DNA from 4 places in the Geobacillus sp. CX412 genome. Region 3 is predicted to be linked to each of the others. Evidence: predicted binding sites of a transcription regulator. Region 3 holds the regulator's gene; each other region holds the start of a gene.
The links. Region 3 encodes Rex, which represses fermentation and respiration genes when NADH is low (regulators of the CRP and FNR family bind a similar motif). Its sites were predicted from a motif close to TTGTGAAATATTTCACAA; they were not measured.
Positions count from the first base shown of each region.

Region 1: a site for Rex is predicted at 2,860-2,877, ahead of NXM86_RS15625 (L-lactate dehydrogenase). Genes of this name have one in related genera too.
Region 2: a site for Rex is predicted at 2,054-2,071, ahead of ric (iron-sulfur cluster repair di-iron protein). Genes of this name have one in related genera too.
Region 4: a site for Rex is predicted at 4,063-4,080, ahead of NXM86_RS16190 (DUF3147 family protein). Genes of this name have one in related genera too.

Region 1 is NZ_CP103461.1:2,976,295-2,984,430, reverse strand. Features, by position in the region: gene NXM86_RS15640 (ABC transporter ATP-binding protein) at 53-1,057, shown strand; gene NXM86_RS15635 (ABC transporter permease) at 1,050-1,841, shown strand; gene NXM86_RS15630 (ABC transporter permease) at 1,845-2,630, shown strand; gene NXM86_RS15625 (L-lactate dehydrogenase) at 2,908-3,867, shown strand; partial or broken gene NXM86_RS15620 (L-lactate permease) at 3,905-5,529, shown strand; gene NXM86_RS15615 (FtsX-like permease family protein) at 5,633-7,552, opposite strand; gene NXM86_RS15610 (ABC transporter ATP-binding protein) at 7,524-8,136, opposite strand, start outside.
Region 2 is NZ_CP103461.1:2,715,209-2,723,344, forward strand. Features, by position in the region: gene NXM86_RS14200 (molybdenum cofactor biosynthesis protein MoaE) at 1-105, opposite strand, end outside; gene mobB (molybdopterin-guanine dinucleotide biosynthesis protein B) at 102-611, opposite strand; gene NXM86_RS14210 (molybdopterin molybdotransferase MoeA) at 608-1,867, opposite strand; gene ric (iron-sulfur cluster repair di-iron protein) at 2,210-2,923, shown strand; gene moaA (GTP 3',8-cyclase MoaA) at 2,967-3,989, opposite strand; gene NXM86_RS14225 (Crp/Fnr family transcriptional regulator) at 4,483-5,193, shown strand; gene narI (respiratory nitrate reductase subunit gamma) at 5,232-5,924, opposite strand; gene narJ (nitrate reductase molybdenum cofactor assembly chaperone) at 5,953-6,483, opposite strand; gene narH (nitrate reductase subunit beta) at 6,458-7,990, opposite strand; gene NXM86_RS14245 (nitrate reductase subunit alpha) at 7,980-8,136, opposite strand, start outside.
Region 3 is NZ_CP103461.1:3,217,051-3,225,186, forward strand. Features, by position in the region: gene NXM86_RS16695 (cation:proton antiporter regulatory subunit) at 1-233, shown strand, start outside; partial or broken gene NXM86_RS16700 (cation:proton antiporter) at 243-1,500, shown strand; gene groL (chaperonin GroEL) at 1,761-3,380, opposite strand; gene groES (co-chaperone GroES) at 3,475-3,759, opposite strand; gene NXM86_RS16715 (CPBP family intramembrane glutamic endopeptidase) at 4,039-4,773, shown strand; gene NXM86_RS16720 (YdiK family protein) at 4,820-4,960, shown strand; gene tatC (twin-arginine translocase subunit TatC) at 4,975-5,721, opposite strand; gene NXM86_RS16730 (twin-arginine translocase TatA/TatE family subunit) at 5,742-5,897, opposite strand; gene NXM86_RS16735 (redox-sensing transcriptional repressor Rex) at 5,894-6,550, opposite strand; gene moaC (cyclic pyranopterin monophosphate synthase MoaC) at 6,540-7,061, opposite strand; gene NXM86_RS16745 (ABC-F family ATP-binding cassette domain-containing protein) at 7,185-8,136, shown strand, end outside.
Region 4 is NZ_CP103461.1:3,092,807-3,100,942, forward strand. Features, by position in the region: partial or broken gene NXM86_RS16160 (SpoIIE family protein phosphatase) at 1-180, opposite strand, end outside; gene NXM86_RS16165 (STAS domain-containing protein) at 177-515, opposite strand; gene NXM86_RS16170 (ATP-binding protein) at 537-938, opposite strand; gene NXM86_RS16175 (response regulator transcription factor) at 1,219-2,319, opposite strand; gene NXM86_RS16180 (PocR ligand-binding domain-containing protein) at 2,304-2,888, opposite strand; gene NXM86_RS16185 (DUF3147 family protein) at 3,329-3,622, opposite strand; gene NXM86_RS16190 (DUF3147 family protein) at 3,637-3,999, opposite strand; gene NXM86_RS16195 (exosporium glycoprotein BclB-related protein) at 4,634-5,155, shown strand; gene NXM86_RS16200 (phosphomannomutase/phosphoglucomutase) at 5,525-6,949, opposite strand; gene NXM86_RS16205 (glycosyl transferase) at 6,900-8,036, opposite strand; gene NXM86_RS16210 (glycosyltransferase family 4 protein) at 8,017-8,136, opposite strand, start outside.

The DNA of each region.
Region 1 (8,136 bases), 240 kb from region 3:
GTTTCGGGATGTGACTTCAGATAAACTATTGCCTATGTGGAGGGAGTGTAACATGAACGTCATTGAAGTAGAAAACTTAAGAAAAGAATTTAAATCGTATTCAAGTCGCTCTGGCTTATTCGGAGCGTTTCGCGATTTATTTACACGAAATTATAAAATCATTCGCGCTGTCAACGACATTTCGTTTACTGTAAAGCAAGGTGAAATGGTCGGCTATATTGGGGAAAATGGTGCGGGGAAATCGACAACGATTAAAATGCTGACGGGAATTTTGACGCCGACATCCGGTAAAGTGCTCGTCAACGGCATGAATCCGCATAAAGAGAGGGAAGCGTTCGTTCGAACCATCGGCGTTGTGTTCGGGCAGCGCTCCCAACTTTGGTGGGATATCGCCGTCCAAGAGTCATTTCGACTGTTGAAAAAAGTGTACCGTGTATCGGATCAAGACTACAAAGAACATATGGAACATGTCATTGAAACGCTCGATATCGGTCCTCTGTTGGACAAGCCGGTTCGCAAGCTGTCGCTTGGACAGCGGATGCGCTGTGAGCTGGCCGCTGCGCTTATTCATAACCCGCCGCTTTTATTTTTAGATGAACCGACGATTGGCTTGGATGTGCTTGTAAAACTGAAAATCCGTCAGTTTTTAAAAGAAATTAATGAGAAATACAACACAACCATTTTATTAACGACCCATGATATTTCCGACATCGAAGCGTTATGCGAACGCGTCATTATGTTGGATGAAGGAAAAATCATTTACGATGGCTCACTGCAAAAGCTAAAAGAGAATTGGGGAGAAGGGAAACAAATTCAATTTACGTTCGCAAGCGAAATTACGTTAGATGCTTTAAAGGAATTGACCGATGGTTTGCAAGTAACATGGAAAAAAGGGGAGCAAGCAAACGTCTGGACAGCAAATATAGCGCCATCGCTTCTGCCTGAAGTCATTAGCCGCGTTGTTTCCCGCTATTCGATTCAAGATATGAACATTAATGAAATTTCTACGGAAGAAATTATCCGCAACATCTATGAAGAAGGTGTTGTGCATGGATAAATATATCGAAATGATTCGCATCCGCTTTTTAATGATGCTTGCTTACCGGACGAATTATTACACAGGTATTCTCATTTATGCTATTAACATCGCGGCGTACTATTTTCTTTGGTCGGCGATTTATGGCGGCAAATCGGCGATGCAAGGCATGTCGATGGAGCAAATGACAACGTATGTTGCCATTTCATGGATGGCGCGGGCGTTTTATTTCAATAATATCGACCGTGAAATCGCCATGGAGATTAGAGAAGGAAGAGTGGCGACAGAGCTTATTCGTCCTTACAGTTATCTTGGAATGAAAACGATGCAAGGATTAGGGGAAGGAATCTTTCGTTTGTTGTTTCTTTCGCTTCCGGGAATTTTTTTTGTCGCTTTATTTTTGCCCCTCCGTTTTCCAACCGATGTTCATACATGGATGTTTTTCACATTGTCGATTATGTTTAGTTTTATTATTAATTCGGAGTTGAATTTGCTTGCAGGCATTGTCACGTTTTTTACCCTTAACAATGAAGGGTTATTGCGTGCAAAGCGGTTTGTGGTCGACTTGTTTTCCGGACTTATTTTGCCAATCAGCTTTTATCCGGATTGGGCGCAAGCGGCAATGAAATACTTTCCATTTCAAGGAATTAGCTATATTCCAAGCATGATTGTGACAGAAAGCTTTCAAGGGCAAGAAATCATCCGCGGCCTTTTGTTTCAGTTTGCATGGTGCGTGCTGTTGCTCATCCCGATTCAGCTATTGTGGCGAGCGGCGAAAAAACAGCTTGTCATTCAAGGAGGGTGAGTCGTGTTTTACGTATCGATCTTTTTTCAGTATATGGCGCAATACATGAAAACAAAGTTGCAATATCGCGCTGATTTGCTTGTCGAGTTCATTTCTGATTTGATGTCGCAGGCGGTCAATCTTGTTTTTCTTCTTGTTGTGTTTGGACATACGACGTTATTGCACGGCTGGACGCGCGAGGAAATTTTGTTTATTTACGGCTTTTTCTTAGTGCCATATGCGGTGTTCGGAGCGTTTTTTAACATTTGGGATTTTAACGAGCGCTATATTGTGCGTGGAGAAATGGACCGTGTGTTGACGCGTCCGGTTCACAGCTTATTTCAAATTATTCTCGAACGCATGGAGTTAGAGTCGCTTCTTGGCGGAGTGACAGGCATGATCATTATGGTGTATGCAGGTGCGCGCTTGCATCTTTCGTTGCATTGGTATGATATTTTTATGTTTATTTTGCTTGTACTAGGTGGGGCGCTTATTTACGCGGGAGTATTTGTGTCATTGGCGACGATTAGTTTTTGGGCCGATGCTCGTACATCGATTATTCCGATGATGTACAACATCAGCAACTATGGGCGCTATCCGATTGATATTTACCACCGCATCATCCGCTATATTTTAACGTGGATTCTGCCGTTTGCGTTCGTTGGCGTGTATCCGGCGTCTTATTTTCTCGGCAAAAAAGAGTGGTACGGATATGCGTTTTTTACTCCAGTCATGGGAATCATCTTTTTTACGATTGCCGTGTTTTTGTGGAACGCAGGGGTAAAACGATATCGAGGTGCAGGGAATTAAAAAGAGGGAGAATCCGAAAGGAAGTAAAAATTCCTTAAAGGGGTTGCCCTCTTATTTTTTTTATGAAAATGAGTATATACAGACCATTTTTTTCGTTTATTGGATTGCTTGCAGGAACTGAATGTAGTGATACAAAAATACTGTTGTGCGGCCAAAATGTTAACAAAAAAGACAAATTTCTCTTACTAGTTGATACTTGATAAAGTTTGTGAAACAATGCACAATATATTTGTGAATAATTTCACAAACTAATTTTGGGAAAGGATGACAGACAACTATGAAAAGACAATGCATGAATCGAGTGGCACTTATAGGAACAGGATTCGTTGGGGCCAGCTATGCATTTGCCCTTATGAATCAAGGAATCGCGGATGAATTAGTGTTGATTGATGTGAATAAAGAGAAGGCAGCGGGCGACGTGATGGACTTAAATCATGGAAAAGTATTCGCGCCGAAGCCAATGAATATATGGCATGGAGATTATCAAGATTGCCGAGATGCCGATTTGGTGGTTATTTGTGCAGGTGCTAACCAAAAGCCAGGGGAAACAAGGCTCGATCTTGTTGACAAAAACATGAATATCTTTAAAACGATTGTCGATTCTGTGATGAGATCAGGGTTTGATGGAATCTTTCTTGTCGCGACGAATCCAGTAGATATCTTAACGTATGCTACTTGGAAATTCAGCGGGTTACCGAAAGAACGGGTGATAGGCTCGGGAACGATTCTGGATACGGCAAGATTCCGCTTTTTGCTAAGCGAATACTTTCAAGTAGCTCCGACTAATGTACACGCGTATATTATCGGAGAGCATGGGGATACAGAATTGCCTGTTTGGAGCCATGCGGAAATTGGAAGTGTTCCAATCGAACAAATATTGTCGCAAAACGATCGCTATAGAAAAGAGGATTTAGAAAATATCTTCGTCAATGTTCGTGATGCGGCATATCAAGTTATTGAGAAAAAAGGCGCAACTTATTACGGCATTGCGATGGGACTCGTCCGCATTACACGTGCTATTTTGCACAATGAAAATGCTATTTTAACCGTTTCTGCTTATCTAGATGGTCAATATAATGAGCAAAACGTTTATATTGGTGTACCTGCTATTATCAACCGAAACGGTATTCGCGAGGTAATGGAATTGAAGTTAAATGAAACAGAACAACAGCAATTTCATCATAGCGTAACTGTATTAAAAGACATTCTTTCACGTTATTTTAATGATGTAAAGTAATAAAATACTGACTTAGAATAATAACAAGGTGAGCAACATGTGGATACAACATTACAATTCTTTCGATAATACGTATCTTTCTGCACTCATTGCGGCGCTTCCAATTGTTTTATTTTTATCATGTTTAACCGTGTTTAAAATGAAGGGAATAAAAGCCGCTTTTCTCACTCTTTGTTTTGGATTAGTGACAGCTGTTTTGTTTTTTCATATGCCGATTTCAAAGGCGATTGCTGCTTCCATCTATGGAATCGCAAACGGTTTATGGCCTATTGGCTATATTGTGATCATGGCTGTCTGGCTATATAAAATCGCTGTGAAAACAGGGAAGTTTGATATGATCCGTGGGAGTATCGCAAACATTTCTGAGGATCAGCGGCTTCAATTGTTGCTCATCGGTTTTAGTTTTAACGCATTTTTAGAAGGAGCTGCGGGATTCGGCGTTCCGATTGCCATTTCGGCTGCTTTACTTTCGGAATTAGGATTTCATCCATTAAAAGCCGCCGCTCTTTGTTTAATTGCCAATGCTGCATCTGGCGCGTTTGGAGCGATTGGGATTCCGGTTATTGTCGGAGCACAAATGGGAGATTTAACTCCGATTGAGCTATCTCGTACACTTGCTTGGATTTTGCCATTGATCACGTTTTTCGTTCCGTTCTTATTAGTGTTTATTTTAGATAAATGGAAAGGCGTTAAAGAAACATTGCCTGCTCTTTTAGTGGTAAGCGGAAGTTATACCATTGTGCAAACATTGACAATCATTGTGCTCGGTCCGGAATTGGCCAACATTTTAGCGGCGCTTGTCAGTATGGGGGCATTAACTATTTTCTTAAGAAAATGGCAGCCGTCACATATATATCGAGTAAATCAGGATGAAGAAGCTGTAGAAAAATCTAAATACAGTTTGAAAGAAATCATCAGTGCGTGGTCTCCTTTTTATATTTTAACGTTAATCGTTATTATCTGGAGTCTGCCGGGTTTTAAAGCACTGTTTGCTGAAGGTGGAGCGCTGCATAAAACTACGCTTTTGTTTAAAGTGCCATTTTGCATGGGGAAGTCGTAAAAACTCCTCCGGTGGCACCGGCACAGGCTGCATTAGATGCTATATTTAAGCTGGATCTTGTATCCGCAACAGGTACAGCGATTTTATTAGCGGTGCTGTTGACAGTGATGTTCAGCAAAAATATTACGTTCGCTGAGGGAATACAAAGTTTAAAAGAAACATGTAAAGAACTTTCGATTCCTGTATTGACTATTTGTTTTATCATGGGGTTTGCCAACTTAGCCAACTATGCGGGTTTATCCTCTACGATTGGTTTGGCATTAGCGAAGACAGGGGATGTATTTCCGTTCGTTTCCCCGTTATTAGGATGGCTCGGTGTGTTTATTACAGGATCTGTCGTAAGCAACAATGCTTTATTTGGCCATTTACAAGTGGTTACAGGAACGCAAATAGGGACAAGCTCTTCGTTATTGCTTGCTGCCAATACTAGCGGGGGAGTGATGGGAAAACTCATCTCTCCGCAATCCATCGCCATTGCAACTGCTGCAGTGCAAGAAACTGGAAGAGAATCTAACTTGTTTAAAATGACGATTTATTATAGCTTGATCCTGCTGTTGTTTGTGGGAGTATGGACATACGTTCTTTCGATCATAGGAATGTAGATAATTATAGCTTGTTATTAAGTTAAGCACGGTGTATAGATAAAAAAGATATATTCTGCGGCCTTTTTCCGAATCTATGTACTGGGAAAAGGCCGCATTTAATTTACATTACTTGCTCCACCTTTTTCGTGTAAAGCGAACGAATCAAGAAATAGTAACCAAGTTGAACAACGAAAAAGATGATAATGACAAGCGCGCTCGTTTTGACGACGGAGCCGGAGACCATGTTTTGCAGCATTTTAAAGGCAAAGCCGGCATGGACGGTGGCAACGACAAACGGAATGAAAAAGAGAATCCCTACTTGCTTTGCCGCAATTTGCTTCATTTCTTTCCATGTCAAACCGAGTTTGGATAGCGCTTCGTATTGCTTGCTGTCCTGTTCCAAATCGTTATAAAGCTTAAAATATAAAATGCTGTCAGCAGCTAAAAAGAAGAGGACACTGACGAAAAAACCAATAAAGAGCATTAAGGAGAAAACTTGTTTCATTCGGTTAAAGAATTCTAAACGATTGGTCAAATCGACATCATCTTTTTGAATCAAGCGGTTCAGTTTTTTGATTACTGATGTTTTTACTTCCCAATTTTTATATGATATACCAGCATAATATTGAATCGTTTCTTCTGCCGCGAGACGATGAAATTTATCATATAAATGATCAGGAACAACTAACATATATCCGATAACCCCCGAAGGATTGATGACTGGCTGGGGAATCGATTTAGCCAATGGAACCACCATCGTCTCATTACTATTTTTTATGGCAATCGCAATTTGTTTTCCTTTAATAGGTTCGTACCCTTGGTCAGGGGTAGGTTGCATATAGGCAGCTGTATTTGCTGGTAGCGATATATGCGGCTGACCAGCCAAATCCGCGAATCGATTGTAATCTGTTACACGCATAAGAACAAGATGTTGCATTACATGATCGTTAGGTTTCTTTGGATTATACGCCCGGATGAAAGCGGCCTTATGACTAGTGAAAGAAATATGCTCATCATGTAAAGCATTTTTTAGTATTTGCAATTTGTTTTCGAAAGCTTTTGGCTCTTTTTTTGATATAAGGGCAATCGCGTGCGGGAACCGCGCTTCTGCTTCTGCTTTTTTGCCAAAATAAAGGTTGGCAAGCACCCCGGTAGAAGTAAAGGTCACCGCCGTTAAAATCGTCACCATGCTTAAAATTCTCGCGTTATCTTTCAGTTTATATGTTAGTTCTGCGGCGGTAATTAAGTTTGTGCCGCGATAATAGGAGTGCTTTTGCTTTTTATAGTATCGCAAAAGCCCAATGCTCGATTGCGTATATAGAAAGTACGTTCCAATAATGACGAGCAGTAGAATTGGAAGGACGCGTTTCATCATTTGCATGATGTTGGAGGTATAGGCTAAATAGTATCCAATCGCCAAGCAGATAACCGCAAGCATCGAAAGCCAGAGCGAGTAGACAGGCGGTTTTTTCGGCTTTTTCGCCGACATTAATAAATCAATAATTTGCGAAGAACGGATCGTGATGAGCGTCATGATCGTAATTGCCTCAAATGTCACCAGAAACACGATGGCGGTAGTGGCGACCGCTTTCCAAGCAATATAGTAAGATAGCGGCGATGGCAAGTCTAACATAACAGAAAACATCATGAAAAAGATTTTTGTCAATAAGGCGCCAAACACCATTCCTGTTGCAATCGAAAGAAGGGCGATAATTGAGTTTTCGATTACGATTAATTTATTCAGCTGGCCGCGCGTAATACCGAGCAACGTCAGCAAGCCAAAATCTTTTTTACGCAATTTTAAAAACGAGCTTGTCGAATAAAAAATGAAAAATACAGAAAAAAGAAAGACGATGACCTCAGCGGCAAAGATTCCTCTTCTTACTGAGGGACGAATCGTTCCATTCACTACATCAGGATGAAAAATAAATGCAGCGTACATAAAAAAGACAGTGACGGCGAAAGTGCTGCTCAAAAAGTAGGCGGCATATCGGCTAAAGTTACGTCTCACATTATGAAGGGCGAATTGTCGAAATGTCATTGACGTTCCCTCCTAATAGTGACAGCATGTCCAGAATATCTTGAAAAAACGCCTGACGGTTATGTCCTCTGCGTATCTCTGTGAACCATTTGCCGTCTTTGATGAAAATAATGCGCTCACAATAGCTCGCTGCAAAAGGATCATGCGTAACCATCATGATGGAAACGTTCTTTTCCTGATGCAATGCTGTTAATGTTTCCATCACATCTTTTGAAGATTTTGAGTCCAGATTCCCGGTCGGCTCATCGGCAAAAATGAGCAGCGGTTCATGAATAATCGCCCGTGCAATTGCAGCGCGCTGCTGCTGTCCGCCTGAGACTTCATATGTCCGCTTATCGAGAATCCCTTCAATACCTAAAGTGGAAGCCACTGTTTGCAATCGTTGTTCCATTTCTTTAACGGGAATTTTGTCCAATGTGAGTGGAAGAATGATATTTTCTCCGATGGTTAACGTGTCTAGCAAGTTGAAGTCTTGGAATACAAAGCCGAGTTTTCGTCTGCGAAACAAAGCAAGCTCTTTTTTCGAAAGCTGCGATAGATTTTTCCCCTCTACCAACACTTCTCCCGTAGTCGGCTGGTCGATG
Region 2 (8,136 bases), 500 kb from region 3:
TCCCATGAACGTGGTCACCGCTCCGGCTTCGGGGCGCATTACTTTTTTTACCACATTCTCAATGGAAATCGGCTTGTCCGTAATCATAAAAAGGCGTTCCTTCATTCGTTTTTTCTCACCTCATTCATTAACCAATGTAAATAACTTTCCTCATCATTGATGAAAAATAAAGGATATGGAATGAAAGATAGCCGCGAAGAAGATTCCCACGTAATAACGGCAATAATATTAGACAACTGTGACAGCGAATCCCAATCGTCCTCGTTTCGCAGCATCACAACCTTTTTATATGATTCATGTTTGTAGCCTTCGACAAGCACGAAATCAAGCGGCAAAAGTTCATATAATGATAAAATTTGCGCTAGCGGCCATGCAGGCTGCCATGCGTGAAGCTCGAGCAAACCGCCGCCTTCCACTGAAACGGCAACTGCTCCCGCCTGCTCGTGGCGCTTTGAATCCGTATAGGAATCGTTTCTTTCAGGATAACCGCCGTGTCCATGATGTTTCACTGTTCCGACACGATATCCTTCTGCTGCCGCGATTTTTATCCATTTTTCAATAAGCGTCGTTTTGCCACTATTTTTATAGCCAACCACTTGCCAAACGTTCATATGTCACTTCCTTCCTCATCTTCTAGCAGCCATACATCGACGGTATCCCCTTTTGCAAATCCTCGCGTCCCTCCAGGCAGCACCATCAGGGCATTTGCTTTTGCCAACGATGTGACAATATTCGATTTATCCATCCCAACAGGCGACACCGTTAACCGACCATCTTCGATCGCTGCATAACTTCTAACGAACCGGGTAAACGGATTCGGTTTTGGAAAGTCTGCCATCAACGTTGCTTTCGCTTTCCGTAAATACGGTTTTGGCGAAAATAGCCGCGTCCGTACGGCCGGACGTACAAACAACTCATATCCAACGTAACATGCCGAAGGGTTGCCAGATAGACCAAACAACAGTTTTCCATTGAGCTGCGCAACCGTCGTCACGCTTCCCGGACGCATCGCGACTTTATTAAATAACACTTCTGCCCCAAGGCGTTCATAAATGGCCGGCAAATAATCGTAATCCCCAACCGAAACGCCGCCCGTTGTGATGAGAAAATCAACTTGTGGCAGCGCCTTTTGTATTGCTGTAAAACATGTATCCACATCATCGGCTAATTTTCCAAAATAAACTGGCTCCGCGCCGCTGCGTACTACTTGCGCCTGAATCATATAGGCGTTGCTGTTGCGAATTTTTCCGGGAACGAGCGGCTCAGATACGTCCAAAAGCTCGCTGCCTGTCGCGAAAATGCCAATTCGCGGTTTTCTCGCGACTTTCACCCGAGCATACCCGAATGTCGCTAACAATGCTTGCACTCCTGGATTAATAAACGTTCCCTTTGGGACGAGCACCTCTCCTTTTTTCGCATCTTCTCCTTGGAACGAAATGTTATCTTCCGGTTGAAAGGAACGTTTGATCGACATATATGTTTTTCCGTCTCTCTCATATTGTTTCGCTAATTCCAGCATGACAACCGCATCGCATCCATCTGGAATTTGCGCCCCCGTCATAATGCGCACCGCTTGAAATGGTTGAACGGTCTTCGACGCTACTTGTCCCGCTCCAATCGTTTCAATCACTTCAAATTCTACGGGATTGTCAAGCTTTGCTTTTGCGGAATCAACAGCGCGTATCGCAAAACCGTCATATGGTGACCGGTCAAACGGCGGAACGTCATGGTCAGCGCGCAATTCTTCCGCCAAATACCGTCCATATGCCTCTTCTAATAAAACCGTTTCCACTTCTCCTGTTCCTGCATACTTCATGACTTTTTGGATTGCCTCTGTTACCGGAATAAGAGTTCGTCTTTCTTCCATGATTTTATCCCTCTTTCTGTATATTGGTTTCCATTTATGCATCCTTATTCCAAATGTATTGATATTATCAATCTTTCTATTCATTTTTTCAACTATATAAGTTAAACTTGAAAGTCCTGCTTCTTGCAGAAGATTAAGTTTGTAATCCATCTTGTTTTCTATTGTACGGAAACGAAAAAAATCCATTTGTGAGATTAATCACATTTTCTGGCTTCCTTTGCAGTTCAACATGATTTGTTCAAAATCTATTCATAAATATATGTGTGATATGCATCACGACATAGAAATAGAAAAGGAAATATACTTGGATTGTAACGATTTATAAAAAATGGGGGGCCGATCATGGAAAAACGGTTTACAGAACAATCGATCATCGGTGATATCGTAGCACAGTTTCCAAAAGCAAGCGATATTTTCAAAGCATACAAAATTGATTTTTGCTGCGGTGGACAGCGTCCGTTAAAAGAAGCGATACAAGAACGAAACTTAGATGGCAAAGCGATATTAGAACAATTAAATACTCTTTATGCACAATCGCTTGAAAAAGATGAAAAAAATTGGTCGGAAGCTTCTTATAGTGAACTGATCGACCATATTATCCAAAAACATCACCGTTACCTGGCGGAAGAATTGCCTAATCTTAGCCCTTACGTAACAAAAGTGCTTCGCGTTCATGGGGCGCATCACCCGCATCTAGCACAAATTCATAAGTTGTTTAACGAGCTGAAAACAGAACTCGAGCAGCATACGATCAAAGAAGAAACTCATGCTTTCCCGCTTATTTTACAATTTGAAGAAACTCCGACTCCAGAAAACAGAGAAACGATGAAACAAGCAATTCGCGAACTTATCAATGAACATGATGTTGCTGGCGATATCATCAAAACGATTCGTGAGATTACAAATGACTTCACCCCGCCAGAAGATGCATGCCGGACGTACCGTCTTGTCTACAACCGATTAGAAGCGCTAGAAGAAGATTTATTGGAACATATCCATTTGGAAAATAACATTTTATTTCCGCGTGTTCTTCATGAAACAGAAGCATCCCAATAAACAACAACCGGACTGCTCCACATAACGAGCAAGTCCGGTTTGTTTATCCGCCAATATAAGACATTTCAATTTTTTTCCGCGTTTTTGCTGTTTGCTCCGTTCGTTCATCCGAGTAGCGGTCTGTCCGCATGTTCCATGTCGATGCAATCATTTTCTTTATTTCTTCTTTATCGGCCCCGGAACGCAGTTTTTCTTTTAACGAAACGCCGCTTGCAGCAAACAAGCACGTATATAGCGTGCCATCGGCGGAAATGCGCGCCCGGGTGCAGCTTTGGCAAAACGATTCGGTCACCGAAGCGATAAAGCCGACTTCCACGTTCGTGCCAACATAGCGGTAGCGGCTTGCCACCTCGCCGAAGTAGGCTTTTTCCACCGGCTCAAGCGGATGCATTTGCTGCAGGCGTTCATACATTTCTTTTTTCGTTACCACATGGGAAAAATCCCAGCCGTTTGTCGTGCCGACGTCCATATATTCAATAAAGCGGAGGGTAATACCTCGTTCTTTAAAATAGTTTGCCATCGGAATGATTTGCGAGTCGTTCATTCCCTTTTTGACGACCATGTTCACTTTGACGCCAAGCCCGGCTTCCCGCGCTGCTTCAATCCCTTTTAACACCGGTTTGACCCCGACGCCAACCCCGTTCATCTTTTTAAATACCTCGTCATCTAACGCGTCCAGACTGACATTGACGCGCTTTAGCCCCGCTTCTTTCAAACGTTTTGCCCATTTCACTAAATGAATCCCATTCGTAGTAAGAGCGATATCGCGAATGCCGGAAATGTGCGCCAGCCGTTCTACTAATAAGTCTAAGTCGCGTCTTAACAGCGGTTCTCCCCCGGTGATGCGAATTTTTTCCACCCCAAGTTCCGCAAAACTTTCCGCAAGCAGCACCATTTCCTCGATCGTTAATAATTCGTCTTCACGCAAAAAACGGAAATTCGGTCCGAATATTTCTGCCGGCATGCAATATACGCATCGGAAATTGCACTGGTCTATTACTGAAATGCGCAAATCGCGAAGCGGACGGTTCCACTGGTCTACAATCACCGATTGACCTTTTCCCATACCGCCTCCTCCTTTCAATTGAACTTAAAGTTTGTCGCACATAATTAACCATGTAAATACCGCTGTTTTTTCCAAACAGAAAAAAAACAATGACCGATGGCGGAAGCACAAGTGGAAGCCTCAGCACCGTTTCTATTACGATTTTCCCTTTAAACCGGTGGCGTGCCATCCATTTCGCGATAACAGTTCCAAGGAGAACCACAATGACTCTGGAGATGAATGCCGCTTTTATCGACAACAAAATCCAGTTATGTTAAAAACCTCTTTCAACAACACTATGACATTTTCCCATTTACTATACAAGAAAGATAAGAGAAATGTTGTGACGTTACTCACATTTTAATATAACAATCATGAAAACGGTTTCAAAAAATATTTTGTGACATCATTGTGACAATGATCACAAATACAACAAAATGTGATTTTCTTCACAACAAAAACAACCCCTTGTTTCCTACAATGGAAGTAACAACAAACCATTGAGGTGAAAAAAATGCTTGCAGCAAAAACGTTGCACAACCATGATCACTTTAGCCATTTGCGTGAATTACTCCGTTCTGCGAAACATACAGTCAAAATACGAAAAGGAACATTTTTATTCCAAGAAGGAATGGATGCTGATGAACTATATCTTATTCTTTCAGGTAAAGTGCAAATGAGCAAAATTTGCGCTGACGGAAAAGAGATGTGTTTCCGCATCTGCGGCTCTGGGGAAATTATCGGCGAGCTAACATTGTTTACAGCAGAACCTCGCTATTTGTTAACAGCAAAAGTAATCGAAGATGGTGAAGTGGCAGTCATTAAAAAAGATGATTTAGAACGAGAGCTCCTCACCAACCCTTCACTTACTTATGAATATATGCAATGGGTCAGCATGCATGCGCGGCGGACACAAACGAAATTTCGCGATTTAATTATGCACGGCAAAAAAGGAGCGCTCTATTCCACGCTCATCCGCATGTGCAACAGCTATGGCGTTACGCTGGATAATGGAAGCATCCTCATCGACTTAACGCTGAAAAACCAAGATTTAGCCAACTTTTGCGGCACCACCCGCGAAAGCGTCAACCGCATGTTGAACGTGTTAAAGCAGCAAGGTGTTCTTTCCATTAAAAAAGGAAAAATTACGATCCATGACCTCGACTATTTAAAGAAGGAAATTCAATGCGAAAACTGTCCGGTGGATATTTGTCGCATTGAATAAAAACACCCCTCCTTTTCGAATGGAAAAGGAGGGTGTTTTTAAATCTTCTTTGCACGCATGCGGCGATATACAACATAATGTCTATTTAAATACGTCAGCGGAACGCTCCAAACATGGACAAGACGGGTAAACGGCCAGATGCCAAACAGCAATAAGGCGGTAATAATATGAATTTGGAATCCTAACGGGGCATCGCTTACCAGTTGAGGCAGCGGCCGAAACGTTAAAATCCCTCGGAACCATGGACCAATCGTATCGCGATAATCAAACGTTCCTCCTGTAGCGGTATATCCTACTGTATTGGTAAATCCCGTTAAAATGACGATGGTTAACAGAAACAATGCAAGGAAATCACTTTTGCTGCTGTTGCGGAAAATACGACGAACGCTTAACCTCCGCCATAGCAGCAACAGAACGCCGATGACCGTTGCGACCCCGGCTGCGCCGCCGAACCAAACCGCCCCGAAGTGATACATCTCATCCGTAATTCCGATTGTTTCATAAAATGGTTTTGGCACCAGTATCCCAGCTACGTGCCCGAAAAAAACAAATATAATTCCCCAATGAAAAAGAATACTTCCCCATCGCAGCCGTCTGCTTTCAAGAAACTCACTTGATTTTGCCGACCAGCCAAATTGATCTGTATTATAACGGTAAATATGACCAACGACAAATAACGTAAGCATGAGATATGGATAAATTACCCAAATAAATTGATCAAGTAAACTCATTAGGCGTCCTCCATTCATGTTCGTATTGTTAAGAGGCTTTTTTCTCCTCTAAAAATGAAACGATTCCGGTTACACAGCCATCCATGACAAGATAATACGGATTATTCGCTAATTTTAGTTCCTCTGTAATTTTATCAATGGTTGTTTTATGAATAAGAAGCATCTTCTTTGCATGCTCTTCGGGAGCGACAGACGCAAATTCTAAAACGACTGGCAAATAGTCTGGCAGCTCCTCATCCAATAGATCAAAACCGGCGTTGCGAAACTCTTCTTTTAGTTTTAAAAAGGCTTGGCCGCGCTCTTTCTGATCGCCAAATAGATGATAAGTTAAATACATTGTGGTTTTATCGCTAAAATCAAACGTATTCACATATATTTCGCATAACGTCTCTATTTCGTTTGTCGTTAAATAGTCCAGAAACTGCATAAACAGTTTCCGGACGCCTTCATTGCTTAGCGAAGAAATTTCATGGAATAATTGTTCATCACCAATCCACCCTTGTTCCGGGTACTGCAGCAAAATCGAAGCGATTTTAAAAATTTTCCGGTGCTCTTCCATCGATATCACTCCAATAAAATTGATGAAAGTTTTCCGCGTCATATCCCGAACAGCCGGAACAAGATTCCATAAATTCATAACCGACTGCTCCTTGTCCGTAAAACATATTGTCTGCCTTCTCGCGATGAGAAGATGGAATCACATAGCGGTCGGAATATTTCGCAACAGCGGAAAGCTTGTACATTTCTTTCACCGTATGTTCATCCATTCCCACTTTATCTAATATGCTCTTATCCGGTTCTTTCCCCAAGTTCACGGCGCGCATATAACTTCGCATCACCACCATTTTTTTCAACACCGTGCGAATCACTTCCGTATCTCCTGCTGCAAGCAAGTTCGCCAAATATTCAATCGGAATGCGCATTTGATCAATCGCTGGAAAAATGACGTGAGCATTAATGTCGTCCAATCCACCGTCAAATGCTCCCATGATTGGGCTTAGCGGCGGAATATACCAAACCATTGGCAATGTGCGATACTCAGGATGAAGCGGAAGCGCAATTTTTTGTTCCACCGCCAATTTATAAACCGGGGAGCGTTGTGCCGCTTCAATCCAATCATCGGTATATCCTGCTTCACGCGCCGCTTTGATCACTTCCGGATCATACGGATTAAGAAATACATCTAAGTGGGCTTGATATAAATCTTTTTCATCCTTAACCGAAGCAGCAGCCTCCACTTTATCTAAGTCATAAAAAACAATGCCGATATAGCGGAGACGCCCGACACATGTTTCTGAACAGATCGTTGGCTGACCGGTCTCAATGCGTGGAAAGCAAAACGTGCATTTTTCCGCTTTATGTGTTTTCCAATTAAAATACACTTTTTTATACGGACAGCCTGTCATACAAAAACGCCAGCTTCGGCACGCATCATGATCGACGAGCACAATTCCGTCTTCATCCCGTTTATAAATCGCACCCGATGGACAGGAGGAAACGCATGGCGGGTTTAAGCAATGCTCGCAAATGCGCGGCAAATACATCATAAACGTTTGCTCAAATTCGAACTTTACTTTCTCTTCAATGCCTTTTATGTTCGGATCGCGTTTTCCTGTTTCATATACTCCCGCCAAGTCGTCTTCCCAGTTCGGCCCCCACTTAATTTCCATATATTCACCTGTCAGCTGCGACTTTGGTCTGGCAACGGGCTGATGTTGTTTTTCCGGGCTGTTAATCAAATTTTCATAATCATATGTCCAAGGCTCATAATAATCGTCAATCGGGGTCATGTCCGGATTATAGAAAATATTTAGCAGTTTATTCACCCGGCCGCCGGCACGCAGCTCAAGCTTCCCGTCTTTAAGGACCCATCCGCCTTTACGCAAATCTTGATTCTCCCACTCTTTCGGGTAACCGATTCCCGGTTTTGTTTCTACGTTGTTCCACCACATGTACTCCGCCCCGGGACGATTCGTCCACGTATTATTGCATGTAATGCTGCACGTATGGCAGCCAATGCATTTATCTAAATTCATCACCATCCCAAATTGCGCCTTAATCCTCAAGCCAGTTCACTTCCTCTTTTTTAAGTTTGCGAATGATGACTTGTTCATCCCGTTGGTTTCCCGTTGGACCATAATAATTGAAGCCATAGCTTAATTGCGCATAACCGCCGATCATTTGCGTCGGTTTTACATGAATTCGCGTCGGG
Region 3 (8,136 bases):
TCGAGTGGTTTCAAGTAGAACCGAACGCCCCTGCTGTAAATAAAAAAATTGGAGATCTTGATATTCGGAACCGCTTCGGTATCACCGTTATCGCTATCAAAAAGAAACATTCCCGAAAATCTCATAATCCGGGTCCCAATACATTGATTGAAGCCGGGGATACATTGGTCATGTCTGGAGAAAGACAACAAATAAAGGAGATCATTAATCAGCTACTATCAAATAAGGAGTGATGTAGATAAATGAACGACTTAGTATTGGAAGTGGGAACAGCGCTCGTTTTAGTTGCTATTGGATCCATCATTGCCAATAAATTAAACTTCTCCATTATCCCGTTTTTGATCATTATCGGCATGCTGGTTGGTCCTCATGCCCCCACGATTAGGATTATTGACCTCACCTTTATTGAAAGTAATGAAATTATCCAGTTTTTAGGGAGGATCGGGGTACTTTTTTTGCTGTTTTATTTGGGGCTTGAATTTTCTGTCGGCAAACTGATTAAGTCCGGAAAAAACATTGTAGTTGGTGGCACCATCTATGTCATAATGAACTTTGTTTTAGGATTGCTTTACGGCAAGGCCGTCGGAATGCCATGGATGGAAACGCTTCTGATTGCCGGGCTCCTCAGTGTATCATCAAGTGCCATCGTGGCTAAAGTGCTTGTCGATTTAAAGAGGACGGCCAATCCTGAAGAGGACGGCCAATCCTGAAACAGAGCTCATTTTAGGGATGATCCTTTTTGATGATATCTTCCTTGCCTTATTTTTGACGACGATGTCAGGTGTTTTGCTAGCTGGCTCCACCTCCCTTTTTGGAATCAGCCTATCTGTTTTCACATCTGTCGCTTATATGTTGCTATTTTTTATCATCGCTCGAAAAGGTGCCCCTCTACTGAACAAATGGTTAAATATCAAATCCGATGAAATATTTATCATCGTCATCTTTGCTACTCTCTTCTTTGTTGCCGGTTTTTCCGAAACGATTCACGTCGCTGAAGCCATCGGAGCCTTACTGCTCGGGCTTGTCTTTTCGGAGACGGAACACCGTGATCGAATCGCACATTTAGTTGTTCCATTCCGTGACTTCTTTGGAGCTATTTTTTTCTTTAGTTTCGGTTTGAGTATTGAACCGTCAACCTTAATTCATGTGTTTTGGTTATCATTAGGGGCCGTTATCGTCACTCTAATAGCAAATATCGTCGCAGGGATGATCGCTGGGAGAAGGGCTGGATTGTCCTACAAAGCCTCTACAAACATTGGTTTGACGATCACTGCGCGTGGGGAATTTTCCATTATTGTTGCGAATCTGGGGATTACAGCGGGGTTAAACCCTATATTAACTCCTTTTACCGCACTTTACGTTCTCATGCTCGCGATATTGGGGCCGCTCTTTGCCAAAGAAAGTAAAAGTATATATAAACTACTCAATAAAGTATTTAAATGGGATAAGAAGGTAATAAAAGAGAAGCAGAAGGAACGACTGGAAACTGCGGAAAAATAATAGCATCTGCAACGCCTTCTTTACCATTCGCTTACTTCAGATCCATCTCTTATTTGCTTCCCCCCCGAGTGGACGCTCAGTTACCGGACAAGCGGCAACTCAGGGACGTATTCATGCAACCGATCGGTCTAAAAGATGTTTACATTCCAAAAGAAGACCTCTCTATGCAAATACTGTAGACTCCGTTTCTTCTCTTCCCTCTATCCAAAAAGAAAAGGAACACCGGGGTCACTCCCAGTGTTCCTTGTTTTTTATAGGGATTACATCATTCCGCCCATGTCAGGCATGCCTGCGTTGCCGCCTTTGTTTTCTTCTGGTTTGTCAGCGACAACTGCTTCTGTTGTTAAGAACATAGCGGCAACAGAAGCTGCGTTTTGAAGTGCGGAACGAGTTACTTTCGTTGGGTCTACGATACCAGCTTCAATCATGTCTACCCATTCACCAGTAGCCGCGTTGAAGCCGATGCCAGGTTTTTCTGTTTTTAAGCGTTCAACAATGACAGAGCCTTCCAAACCAGCGTTTTGCGCGATTTGGCGAACTGGCTCTTCAATTGCGCGAAGAACGATTTTCACACCAGTTGCTTCATCGCCTTCTGCTTCAATCGCAGCAACTTTATTGTATACGTTCATTAATGCTGTACCACCGCCGGCTACGATACCTTCTTCCACAGCGGCACGAGTAGAGTTGAGCGCGTCTTCGATGCGTAATTTGCGTTCTTTCAATTCTGTTTCTGTAGCTGCACCAACTTTGATTACCGCTACGCCGCCAGCTAATTTTGCTAGACGTTCTTGCAATTTTTCACGATCGAATTCAGAAGTTGTTTCTTCTAATTGCGCACGAATTTGGTTGATGCGAGCTTTAATGCGTTCAGAGTCGCCAGCGCCATCTACAATTGTTGTATTTTCTTTTGTTACAACAACTTTTGAAGCGCGGCCAAGTGATGCGATTGTTGTAGATTTTAAGTCACGTCCTAGTTCTTCGGAGATAACTTCACCGCCAGTTAAGATTGCGATGTCTTCAAGCATTGCTTTACGACGATCACCGAAGCCAGGAGCTTTAACTGCTACGGCAGTGAATGTACCGCGAAGTTTGTTCACTACTAATGTCGCAAGTGCTTCGCCTTCGACATCTTCTGCGATGATTAATAATGGTTTGCCTTGTTGAACTACTTGTTCTAAGATAGGCAAGATGTCTTGGATGTTAGAGATTTTTTTGTCTGTGATTAAGATATATGGATTTTCAAGCACTGCTTCCATTTTTTCTGTATCTGTGATCATGTATGGAGATACATAACCACGGTCAAATTGCATACCTTCCACAACATCTAATTCTGTTGTGAAACCTTTCGATTCTTCTAATGTGATAACACCGTCGTTACCAACACGTTCCATTGCTTCTGCAATTAATTGGCCAACTTCTTCGTCAGCTGCAGAAATAGCCGCAACTTGAGCAATGGATTCTCTACCTTGAATTGGTTTGGAGATTGCTTTTAATTCTTCTACTGCCACAGCAACCGCTTTTTCAATACCTTTACGGATGCCCATTGGGTTTGCGCCAGCTGTAACGTTTTTCAATCCTTCGCGGATCATTGCTTGCGCTAAAACTGTTGCCGTTGTTGTACCGTCCCCAGCAACATCGTTTGTTTTGCTTGCAACTTCAGCGACAAGCTTCGCACCCATGTTTTCAAATGGATCTTCTAATTCGATTTCTTTCGCGATTGTTACACCGTCGTTTGTAATTAATGGAGAACCGAATTTTTTCTCTAATACGACGTTACGGCCTTTTGGACCTAACGTTACTTTTACCGCATCAGCTAATTTGTCCACACCACGTAACATCGCACGACGAGCTTCTTCGCTGAATTTAATTTCTTTTGCCATACCCCGTTACCTCCTTATGAAATAGAATCGTTAAGTATTTTGTTAAGTATTTTGTTAAATATTATTTTTGCATATCTATGTTATCAATGCTATATTAACCAATAACAGCTAAAATATCGCTTTCACGTAAAATTAAGTATTCTTTGCCATCATATTTTACTTCTGTACCTGCATATTTCGAGAAGATAATACGATCGCCAACTTCTACTTCTGGAGCTACACGTTCACCGCTGTCAAGCACGCGACCTTTACCAACAGCAACAACTCTGCCTTCTTGTGGTTTTTCTTTCGCAGTGTCTGGCAATACGATGCCGCTTGCAGTTTTTTCTTCTGTTTCAATCACTTCAATGACAACGCGATCACCTAATGGCTTTAACACGGAAAACAACCTCCTTGATAATAATTTTCGCCGTTCTTATTAGCACTCGTCTTAACTGAGTGCTAACACACTTATAATATTAATGAACTTCTCTTTTTTTTGCAAGTGGGAAACACCAAAAAATAATATGTTTTTTCTCGTTTCCTGCCCTTTTTAATTATTTCACATTTCCACAAACCTAAACAACAATCCATTCTTTTTTTGTCATTTTTTATAGAAGATGTGCTACAATACGGGAAGTATCACTATATTATTTTATCGGCAAAGGGGTAAGTTTCATTGAAACGACGCTACTGGTATGTCATTATTACGTATGTCATCATGCAGCTATCAGGTATTGCAGGGGTCCCATTGTTGCATTTTCTCGGTGTTGGAAAACACGCAAAAAATGACTTTGTGGCAACAGAGATCGCCTCTGGCTATTGGGCGGTTATCAGCTTTTCCATCGCCTTTCTCATCATTCTCTTTTTCTTGCGTGAAGATATAAAACAGCGGCACACCCGTTATAGCGTTCCGTTATCTGCAGCATGGATGTGGGCCATTGGCGGCGTCTTTTTAGCCTTGTTTGCCCAAAGCATTGCCGCCAATATTGAATGGCGCTTGCTCGGCATCGAGCCCGGTTCAGAAAATACAAAACGAATTGTCGAGATTATTCGAGTCACCCCCTTATTGATGGTCGTTACTTCTATCATCGGACCGATTTTAGAAGAAATTATTTTTCGCAAAATTATTTTCGGAACACTATATCAAAAATATAATTTCTTCATTTCCGCACTAGTTAGTTCTCTTTTATTTGCGGTTGTCCATATGGAGTTCGAACACCTGCTGCTGTATGCGACAATGGGATTTACCTTCGCGTTTCTTTACGCGAAAACAAAGCGTATTTTCGTTCCGATTTTTGCCCACGTCACTATGAATACGTTCGTCGTATTAATACAAACGATATTTGCGGATGAGATAGAAAAAATGATGCGGCAAACAGAACAGATACAACTCATTATTGGAGGCTTTTAGTACGATGAAAAGGTCACCATTACAATTCGCTTTTTTCTATTTTCTTATGGGCATCTTATTCACTTACTTGTCGATTCAAAGTGCGGATGAAACCATTTGGAATTTTTTCACGATCGTTCTTGCGATAATAGCTACGCTTGATTTTGGAACTGCGATACGTCTGTTAGTACTTTACTTTAAAAAATGAACCTCCCGCCGCATTCACGGGAGGTTTTCTTGTTCCGTCTGCGCCAATAGCGCTTTGCGATAAGCTATTTTCGAAATCCAAATGCTAATTTCGTATAAAACCGAAAGAGGAATCATAACAATGATTTGTGACAGCACATCCGGCGGAGTAATGATTGCCGCCAAAATCAATAAAACTAAATATGCATATTTGCGCACTTTTACTAACAACATCGGTGTAATCAAGCCAAGCCTTGTTAAAAACATTACAACTACCGGAAGCTGAAATACAATTCCAAATGGCAAGATCAGGTGAAGCAAAAATTCAAAGTATTCATTAATCCCTATCACCTGATGAATGCCGAGACGGGACGCTAAATTTTGCATAAAACGAACGACGAAAGGAAATAAGATGAAATACGCAAAACTAATGCCAGCTAAAAAGAGAAAGATCGAAATCGGAATGTAGCTTAACGTGACTCTTCGTTCCTTTTCATACAGCCCAGGACTGACAAACGCCCAAATTTGATAAAGCAGAACTGGCGCGGTAAGAACAAACGCAAGAACAAACGCAAATTGAACATAAATTTTTATTGGATCTGTTAAACGAAAGGCGTTCATCGTTAATTCCTTCGCTTCGTCCGTTCGCTGCAAATATAAAATGACGGGCTCCACGAAAAAGAAACTAGCAATAAGGGCAATGACAAAAAACGCAAGAACAATAATAAGTCGCTTTCGTAATTCTCCCAGGTGTTCGTACACCGACATTTCTTTATCGTCCATACTTCAATCATCCTAACAAATCATAATTGGTCTGGCTTTTTTTCATCCTCGTCTGTTAATCCTTTAGTGGCATCCTTAAATTCCCGCAGCGATTGACCGAGCGATTTGCCCAGCTCCGGAAGTTTTTTCGTTCCAAACAATAATAAAATAACAAGCACAATTAACAAATATTTCACTTTTCATTCTCTCCTTTATCGGCCGGATAATTTTTTAAGAAATAGACTAATGATTGCAATTCAACCGCTAAATCAATATGATGGACACGAATATGTTTCGGTACGTTCAATCGAGCGGGTGTAAAGTTTAAAATTCCTTTAATCCCTTTTTGAACGAGACGGTCCGTAATCCATTGAGCGGCAGGAGCCGGTACGGTCAAAATCGCAACAGGAATTCCTTCGTGAAGGCGATTTTCCAATTCATCCAAATGATATACTGGCACACCGCCAACTTCTTTTCCTACTTTCTTTTGATCGACATCAAATGCCATCACAATTTTTGTATTATTATTTTTTGTAAAATTATAATTTAAAAACGCTGTCCCTAAGTTCCCGACTCCAAATAACGCCACTTCGGTAATTTCATCTTGATCAAGCGTCTTGCGAAAAAAAGATAATAAATAATTGACATTATATCCGTATCCTTTTTTGCCAAGCGCACCGAAATAGGAAAAATCACGGCGAATGGTCGCGGGATCAACTTTTACTGCCTCACTTAATTCCGCAGAAGAAACTCGTTGTTTTCCTGAAGCATGTAAATTTTTCAAAAAGCGGTAATATAGTGGCAAACGTTTTGCAGTTGCTTGCGGAATTTTTGGTTGTTCATTGTTCATTCGCAAATCCCCCAACACTACTGTTTTCTCGTTGATAATGGCCTGATTTCCCACCTGATTTTTCCACTAAATAGGTTGGGCCAATCACCATCCCTTTGTCTAGCGCCTTACACATATCATACACGGTCAGTGCACAAACAGAAGCAGCCGTCAGCGCTTCCATCTCCACACCTGTACTTCCTTTTGTTTTTACCGTTACGGTGATCAGTAATTGGTAAAGCGCTTTTTCTTCCTCGACATGCCATGCAAATTGGATGTCGACACCTTTTAACATAAGAGGGTGGCACATTGGAATTAAATCAGACGTTTTTTTTGCGGCCATAATGCCGGCTACTTGCGCAACAGCAAGCACATCCCCTTTTTCAATCATGCGATTTGTCATTTTCTCGTAAATTTCTTTATTTACGGTCACGCTCGTTTGTGCTACCGCTACTCGAATGGTATCCTCTTTTTCCGTAATATCGACCATTTTTGCACGGCCTTGTTCATTAAAATGCGTAAATGATGACACACATATCTCCCCCATTTATAAACTATACACTATTTTAGACATCTGTCTTTTATCGTTTTGTTTTATTGCGATAAGAAAACAAATTACGCTACACTATTATTGTTAAACGAGAGGTGAACAACAATGATTATTTTACAAGTCAATCAACTAACAAAATATTTCGGTGCTGACCTTATTTTATCGAATATAAAATTAGAAATACAATCCAAAGATAGAATTGCGCTCGTCGGAAGAAACGGAGCAGGAAAATCGACACTATTAAAAATTATTGCTGGTGAGATGTCTTACGATAGTGGAGAAATCATCAAACCAAAAGAAGTATCGATCGGATATCTTGCTCAAGATAGCGGTCTACACTCCTCTTTATCCATTTGGGAAGAAATGATGACAGTATTTGCTCCTCTAAAAACAATAGAAAAACAACTTCGCCAGATGGAGCTGCAAATGGGAGACCCTGATCTAATCGCCGATTCTTCCCGCTATGAAAAATTATTAAAAGATTATGATGCATTGCAAGAACGCTATAAAGAACAAGGCGGTTATCAATACGAAGCGGATATTCGTTCGATTTTACACGGCTTACAATTTGCGAAATATGACTATATGACGACTCCCGTTCAATCGTTAAGCGGCGGACAACGAACTCGTCTGGCGCTTGGAAAACTGCTTTTAATGAAGCCTGATTTGCTTATTTTGGACGAACCGACAAACCATTTAGACCTTGAAACATTAACATGGCTCGAACAATACTTGCAAACATATCCTGGCGCTATTCTTATCGTATCCCACGACCGCTACTTTCTCGATAAAGTTGTCACCCAAGTATATGAGCTGTCACGGACAACATTGAAACGATACACAGGAAATTACAGCCGTTACTTAGAACAAAAAGCAGCCGAATATGAACGAGAACGAAAACTGTATGAAAAACAACAAGAAGAAATCGCAAAACTCCAAGACTTTATTCAACGCAATATTGCCCGTGCCTCCACAACAAGACGTGCACAAAGCCGGAGAAAACAGTTAGAAAAAATGGAGAGAATGGAAAAACCAGCAGGAGACGAAAAAGTTGCTT
Region 4 (8,136 bases), 120 kb from region 3:
TCCGTAAATCTTCTCGCAAGACGGAGAAACAAAAATAACCCGCCTTTCCGCTAAGTTGGCTAGCCAATAAACTTGGTCCGCTTTATTATAGAGTGTGTTCCATTCGTCAAGAAGTTCCAATAATTCTTTTAACGAAACATTTTTGTCTTTCCTGATTTTTTGCAAATGCTTATGAATCATATCCCATTCTCCATAAAAAAATTAATCGCATCTTTTTCCGTATCGAAAAGTTTAATAAACGAAGCAAACTTAACAATATGGAAAATTTCTTGAAGCGAATCTCGAACCCCTGCGATCACCAGCTCTTTTTGCTGCTTTCTTGCCGTCATGACACTATTGGCAATAATGCCAAGACCAGCGCTATTAATATATTTCACTTGTTCCATATTTAATATGAGATACTCAGCTGGATTTTGAATAAACTTAGCCATCGCTTTTCGAAATTGTTCGGTATTGTTCAAAGTAATATCTTCATTCCATACGAAAACATCAATTAGTTCATGCTGTGCACCCATATTCCGTTCCTCCAACAGTCGTCAATGAGCTTTATATTTACACATATAAAACAATACGTTATTCCCTTTTTGTTCAATATAAACATCGTCTACAATATGAGTGATAAGCTGCAACCCCCTGCCGCGCAAGCCTTTGTTGACCTCATCCTTTCTTGTAATGTCAAATTTCTTTCCATGTTGCTTTACACCAATAATCAAATTCTCTTTTCCACATTTCCAAAATACTTCAAAAGGCAGCTGGTTTGTTTTTTGACAATATTCATACGCGTTCGTACACGCTTCCTCCGTTGCTAATCGAAGAAAGAGACAATCACGTGGCAAAAATCCCATTTCACTTGCGATTTGCTCGGTTATATCCATCGCTTTCATAATATCAGAATCTGCCATTACTGTGATATTTCTCCTTATACTTATACTTTCCATCAATATTCCCCCTATTTCTTCTATAATATGTGTGCTAAATAGTACTTTTGTAAGTACGATAACACTTTCTATTCATAGGGGATGAGCATCTTTATAACAACACAGCAACATCGCACTATGTTCGCTTCTATATGTTTATTATAACTAAATACCTAGTTCTTATATACTATTAATGATTATAATACAAATTTATTTTGCTTCCTATTTCCTATATACCAAAACATTTCCATGTTAAACAAGCAGAAAATAAAAAAGGAACATCATCGATCCATAATTTTGTCTAATGATGTTCCTCATTGATAACTTTACGATTGTTTAACTGATATACAAGAGCAATTAGCTGAGAACGGTCGTTTACCCCTATTTTTTGAAAAATATTTGTAATATGGTTTTTCACCGTATGAATGCTAATAAATAATCGATCCGCAATTTCGCGGTTGCTGCATCCTTGGACTAATAAGTTTAACACATCCATCTCCCGGGTCGTTAAGCGTTCCGATAGCATATCGATATTCAATTCTTGCTTTGGCGTCTGATAAGTATTTTGCTTCATGACCATTGTGCCGATCCCTATTAATGCCGCAACATATACTTCCGCTTCTTTTGCAGCCTCGATATCTTTCAAATGAACAGCCATCACGCCGTGCACATGTTCATGAACCGAAAATGAAATTTCCATTACAGTCCCAAACTTTGTTTCACGCAGCTTCGGTATATTTTCTAGCAGTCTTTTTTCAGTAGAAAAGTAGCGTTGGCAAACATCTTCATAATATTCTGTTACTTGTTGTTCTGAAATGGCGCCACAATGAACCTTTACTTTCCTTTTATGATCGGCTAACACTGTAAATGCGAAATCACCGTACGCCAGTTCCGCAACAAAATCTGTCATCATCCGTATAATTTCATCGGTATCTTTTACAACATTCATTGCCCGGCCAATTTCTATTAACATCGATAATCTCATGAAATGTCGATCCATTTTTATGTAAGCTAATTCATATTTGGAATGTAATTGCCAATATTTCATGAGAATAGCGCCGATTTGGACTGCCTCTTTCGGTAATGAACGTTTTGTTTGACTGCCGATCACAATCCAGCCTTCTACTTCATCGTTGTGCAAAATCGGATATATCACAACAGTACTCGGTTTTATTCCATTTTTCACGAAAAAAGCAAAACGTGGGTCAAGCGCGGCATTTTCAACACAAACAACATTGTGCGAATGAAATAGGGAGTTTGATAGTGGAGGAAAAGCGGTCTTTATCTGCTGATTCCAAAGCTGTTCTGCCTTTTCTCCCACAGCGTGTGCAACAACCCATTCGCGATTTTGCCGTTTTATATACAATGAAAAATCTATATCAGAGTCTATCTTTTGAAACATATGTAAAAATCGTCCATATGCAAAGAAAACTGTTGCGCACGATCCACTGCCGTATCTAATAAATAGAAGTACTGTTCGTAATGTTGTTTTTGTCTATTATTGCTAATAAACTCGCCACATATTGTTGCCATTTTTTCAATATCATTTAACTTTTTTTCCACCGCCGATATCGTTTGCTCTTTTGTTTGTTCAATGGCTTGAAGCCATATTTGTGAGTCAGGGAAACGAAAACACTGCTCCTTGATCATCGGTTTTGTCTCTTCTTCAATAAACGCACCTGCCCAAATCCAATACTCGACTTTTTGTTCCACTAGTACAGGTGCGACAATTGCCTTTACTCCCCAATACCCTGTCTGAACAACCATCGGACGTTGCCATTCGGTATAGTCATTCGGAAAACATGAAGGAGGAAACGGCTTATCTGGAGAAAAAAGTACAAGCTCCGCTAATTCCGTTATATTTGAGACTTTTGTAACAGGTTGATGCTGTAAATCAAGCATAATAATGCTTAACTCCGTGAGTGCTGCATATGCATCTTGAACATGCTGCAAAAAATCTTTAATATTCAATTCCTCCTCAACTCACTTACTTGTAATATTGTCATCCTTATCTATTATTTACGTATAAGTAAAGCGAAGTCAAGTTTAGGAAAATAAGGATAGATAATTCAACTATATAGTCCTATTTTCATATGTTCAATATCATAAGTCGATCTGTTAATAATTTTTTAGTCTTGAAATGCCGATTGATCAAAACCATCAGTTAACAGGCAAACAACCTCTACCATTTTCCATCTATTGTTTACGATTCTATTAATTCAATCTTTCATAACATATAAAAGGCCCGGCACGTTCGTATCATGCCAGGCTTCTGTATTCGTTACTCATGGCTCCATTGTTTTTCGGTCTGCCACCTCTTTATCAATGTTCCAATTTGATATTTGATGCTCTATTTTCTTTTTTATGATCCCGCATGTATACAAGGAATAATGAACTTGCAAACCATGTAATCAACCCAAAGATAAAACTTCCCACCAATTTTGTGTAAATTGTAGAGAAAATAAAACCGTTAACACACAAATGAAACCACCAATCATCCCATAAACAGACCCTTGCGCAGTTTTCGCTGCTTCTTTAGAACCTTTCTTCATGCCAACCATCATCACAGCAACAACCATAACGGCTGGAAATGCGGCAAAAATTCCCCCGATAACTTTCCATGGTAATAGTTTTGCCGTTACATAACTTAACACAACGGCTGATCCGCCGAATAAAAAACGGAAAAATAAATCACGTCTATCCATACAATCACCTTTAATTAAAAATATCCTGAAATGACAGCAAAAAGGATGGAAACGAGAAACCACCCAGCTATTGATTGTGTAAGCCCACGTTTCCAACCTTGCTTAGTACAAAAGTAAACGGCCCCTATTGCACACATAATATTGATGAACATCCCAACAACGGCTCCTTGAGATAGAACAATCGACTTTTCCACTAATTCACTGCCCTTTGCATCGAGCCGAAGTGTCAGTAATGCTGCTAAAAATACAGCGGGAAAGGCAGCAAAAATTCCTCCTATTTTCGGCCCTAATTTTCTCGAGATAATGGTAGAAGCGACGACCGCGCCTCCCCCTAATAAAAATCGAATAACTATTCCACTAATCGATAATGACTCCAAGATAGATTCATCCTTTCTTTGGTGACCAATCTAGTGAGGTAAATATTATTTTTATATATTTATTTGTGATTATTTTCACGTATATATTGTAAACGACGATAGAACAAACGCTTGTGAACTTTTATTTAATTTTTTTCTTGTAACGCTTACACTTCCAAATTTGTGACAAATGTTTGAATAAAACTTATTTTTTCTTACTCCCAACCATGGCGGCAAATATTTTTATAGTAAATCGATTTAATCATCATATGAACAACGTAAATGCAAACATTCAAAAACAGCATGGCTAGCTGGAACATCAATGAACATTCTGAACTGAAAAAATCTACAAGAGAAAGAGGGAATGCCTCCTTTTGGCTATCTCATCTCCGAATATTCAATAGCCTAATTTTGGAAATACAAACACTTAACCTACAACTTGTCTAATCAAACTTATTATCCTGCTCATATATTAATATCGAATCTTAATTAAAAGAGGTGAAACATATGTCAAAAGATTGGGAAGAAAAATGTAAAGATCACCATAAGCCAAAGATAAGATGTGGTTGTATTAATGGGCAAGTAGTGACAGTGAATGGACCTGCAACGCAAGGACCTCCGGGACCTCCGGGACCTCCAGGACCTCCAGGGGCTGGTGCTTATTATTCCGTATGCATCTGGACTAACTCCTGTTGCACTGTCTACAACTGATGTTTTAGGTGTAGTAGTTAGTACTGGATCTATCCTTGGATTCGGAAGTTCTGCGCCAACTGTTGACCTTAGTGCAGGAACACTAAATCTAGGCACCGCCGCCATAAACATTCCTGACTTCGCATTTGTGGTTCCTCGTGCCGGAACAGTCACATCCATATCTGTATTCTTTAGCGCTACAGTAGGTGTAACTTTAGCTACAGCTGGAACAGTCAGAGCAGAATTATGGAGGGCATCTGCACTAAGCAACTCCTTTACTCCAACAGGCGTTTTTGTAGATTTAGCACCAAACTTCGGCCCTATAGTTTCCGTTGGCAATACTGCTGCTAATACTGCTGCGGCGTCACTTCCAGTAGCTGCGGGTGATAAACTATTACTGGTTTTTTCTTTAAGGACATCTGGATCTACTCTAATTAATATCGGCGCCCTTACAGGTTTTGCAAGTGCAGGTATTGGAATCAGTTAATAAATAGCCCATGACCTAGTCGACACAAAAGGGAGACATCCTCATAATAAGGATGCCTCTCCAAAGTGTTGAAAAAGGAAAAAGTTCACGCTCCTCGTGAACTTTTTCTTTTCTTTCATGATCCCTATCCGCGATCCACTGTGTAGAGCCCGCAATGATTTAAAATCTGCGTCCACCACCTATATTTCCTCCGCTAGCTCTTTCTCCTGCGGCTGTTTCATCACCACATCGTTAATCAGTCTTTCACTTTTTATGGTCAATAAGTGACACGACATAACTGCAAAAAAGGAAAACGGCACCGTCCCGAACAGTCTACGCTGTTCGGGACAGCGCCGATAATCGGTGATCCGATTTCAATCGTGCTCCACATCACCATGGAATAGTCAAGTTAAGCGGCGGCTTGCTGAGTACGTCAGCCAGCTGCTGTTTGATATCGGCCAATGTCTCCGGCGACTTGGCTTCGGCGCGCAGAACAAGGATAGGCTGCGTATTCGACGGACGCACCAATCCCCAACCGTCTTTGAACTGGATGCGGGCGCCGTCCACGTCTACGACCTTATGACTGCTTGCAAACCGCTGTTTGACCGCGGCGATGGCTTCCGCCTTCTGCTCTTCCGGACAAGGCACGCGCGTCTCCGGAGTGGCATGATACCGTGGGACGTCGGCAAATAGCTGCGACAGCTTGCGGTCATCATTGGAGAGTATACGCAACAACCGCCCCGCCGCGTACAAGGCGTCATCATAGCCGTAGAACTCGTCATTGAAGAACAGATGTCCGGACATTTCTCCTGCAAACGGAATCTCTGGCCGGCTGCGCAGTGTCGCCTTAATATGTGAATGGCCAGTGCGATGGAAGAACGGTTTGCCGCCAAGCCGTTCGATTTCCTCGACCAACGCCTGCGAACACTTGACCTCAACCGGCGCTTCGGCCCCTGGATAGCGACGGAGAATCTCACGCCAGAATAAAATCATCAATTGGTCGCCCCAGAGGATGTTTCCTGCCTCGTCGACGACTCCCAATCGGTCACCGTCGCCATCGAATGCCACACCGAGATCCGCCTTTTCCCGTCGCACCACGTCAATTAAATCCTTCAGATTCTCCGGTACCACCGGATCTGGATGGTGATTAGGGAATGTCGGATCGGATTCGCAATACAAAGGTATGACCTCGCAGCCCCATGCCTCCAAGGCTTTCGGCGCAATCGCCGAAGGGGTCCCGTTGCCGCAATCGACCACTACCTTGAGCTTGCGCGATCCCAGCTGGATCTTGTCTTGCAGCATTTTCAGATAGGCCGGTTCGATGTCAAGCGTCTCCACATATCCTTCCTTCCACGTGTCGATGCGGCTGATCCCTTGTGAGTGGAGAATCCGCTCCATCGTCCGCCGCAATTCCTGAATGCGCTCGCCATAAATGGTAGTCTTATTCATTGCAATCTTAAAACCGTTTTCGTCGCCTGGATTGTGGCTTGCGGTGATGATCATGCCGCACGGCACATTAGTGTACTCGAGGCTGTAGTAGAACATCGGGGTCGTCACCTGACCGATGTCAATCACCCGACACGACGCCTGGCTAAGCCCCGCAATCAGCGCACGGTGTAATGCAGGTGAAGAGATGCGGTTGTCGTGGCCAACCACCACTTTCTCCTCACCGGCTTGCCGTACCATTTCCGCAAACGCCAATCCTAACAAATAGGCAAAATTCTCGTCGAGCTCCTCTCCTGCGCGTCCGCGAATATCGTACTCTTTAAACACGTGCTTCGGTAGAACGGATCGTTGTTCCATCGAAAGACTCATTGAAAGCCACCTCCAATTGCAAGGAATTTGCCATAGCTTCCGTCAATAAATAGGAAAGTGTCGACTCAGCCCCTCGATTCGGATTCGGCCCATCCGAATTTAGGCCGTCACAGCAGCTCCCATCGCTCAGATCGGCGAGGGGAACACCGAGGTCGTTATCGCCATAAAACCAATCGCGGCAGCGACGAACGACTTCTCGGTACGTGTCGTCTCCCAATACCCGATAGGCCTCGCGGGCAGCCAAGGCCAGTTTCATCACATCAACGGGTTGCTGATCCCAGTCAGCGCGTCCGTTGCGGCTGCACCAACCGCGATTGCCGATAGGACGGATGACGCCTCCCTGGCCGCTCATCTTATCCAGCAGGAAGTCGAGGCTTTCTTTAGCTACCTGCAGCGTCTCAACGCGGCCGCGATACCGATAGGCCACAAACAACGCCCACGGCAACAGCCCATTGGCGTAGGTGATTTGCGGCTCATACCAACGCCAGTCATCCGTTCTGTTCATGTGGTAAGCGTCGAGCAAACTCCGCTCAAATACGTCCGCCAGATTGATGAGATCAGCCTCGGTCACACCAGAAGGCAAATCCAAACCGTCTCTCCGCTTAGACAATAGCAGGCAACAAGTCGCAAGAGCCCATGCCTGACCGCGCAAAAACCGCAACCCGCGGCTGGCCGAAAGCGCCCGGCCCAGGATCTCGGCGGCCACACATCTCCGGGCCTCATCATCGAGATTTACGTACGCCACTGCCGCAGCCCAGAGTGATCGGCCTAGGCAGTCGTCTGAGCGTGATTCTGATTCCGGCGTCCGGTCAAAATGAAAGTTATTCTGGAACCAGCCGTCCTCCCTCTGCGCCCAGAGCAAGAAGGCCAAGTATCGATCCAACAGCCGATATAGCCTGTTTTGCTCCTTGGACTCATCGTCTCCAAATAAATCAAGCCACTCCATGCACACCCAGATGGCACGCGCATTGTCATCGGTTGAGTATCCCTCGCGTCGGCGCGGAATGCGCCCCAAGCTATGCTCAAGCAGCCCCGTGTCGTCAGTCATGCGTTCTAAATGATCGAACTTAACGACTGACAGAGGCAACGGGATTCACCTCTCCTTCCAATCGCTCTTTGGCTTTTTCATCACCGTCCGTTTCACTGCAGAGCTTTGCAAACAGTTGCAGGTGTTGCTCGCCTACACG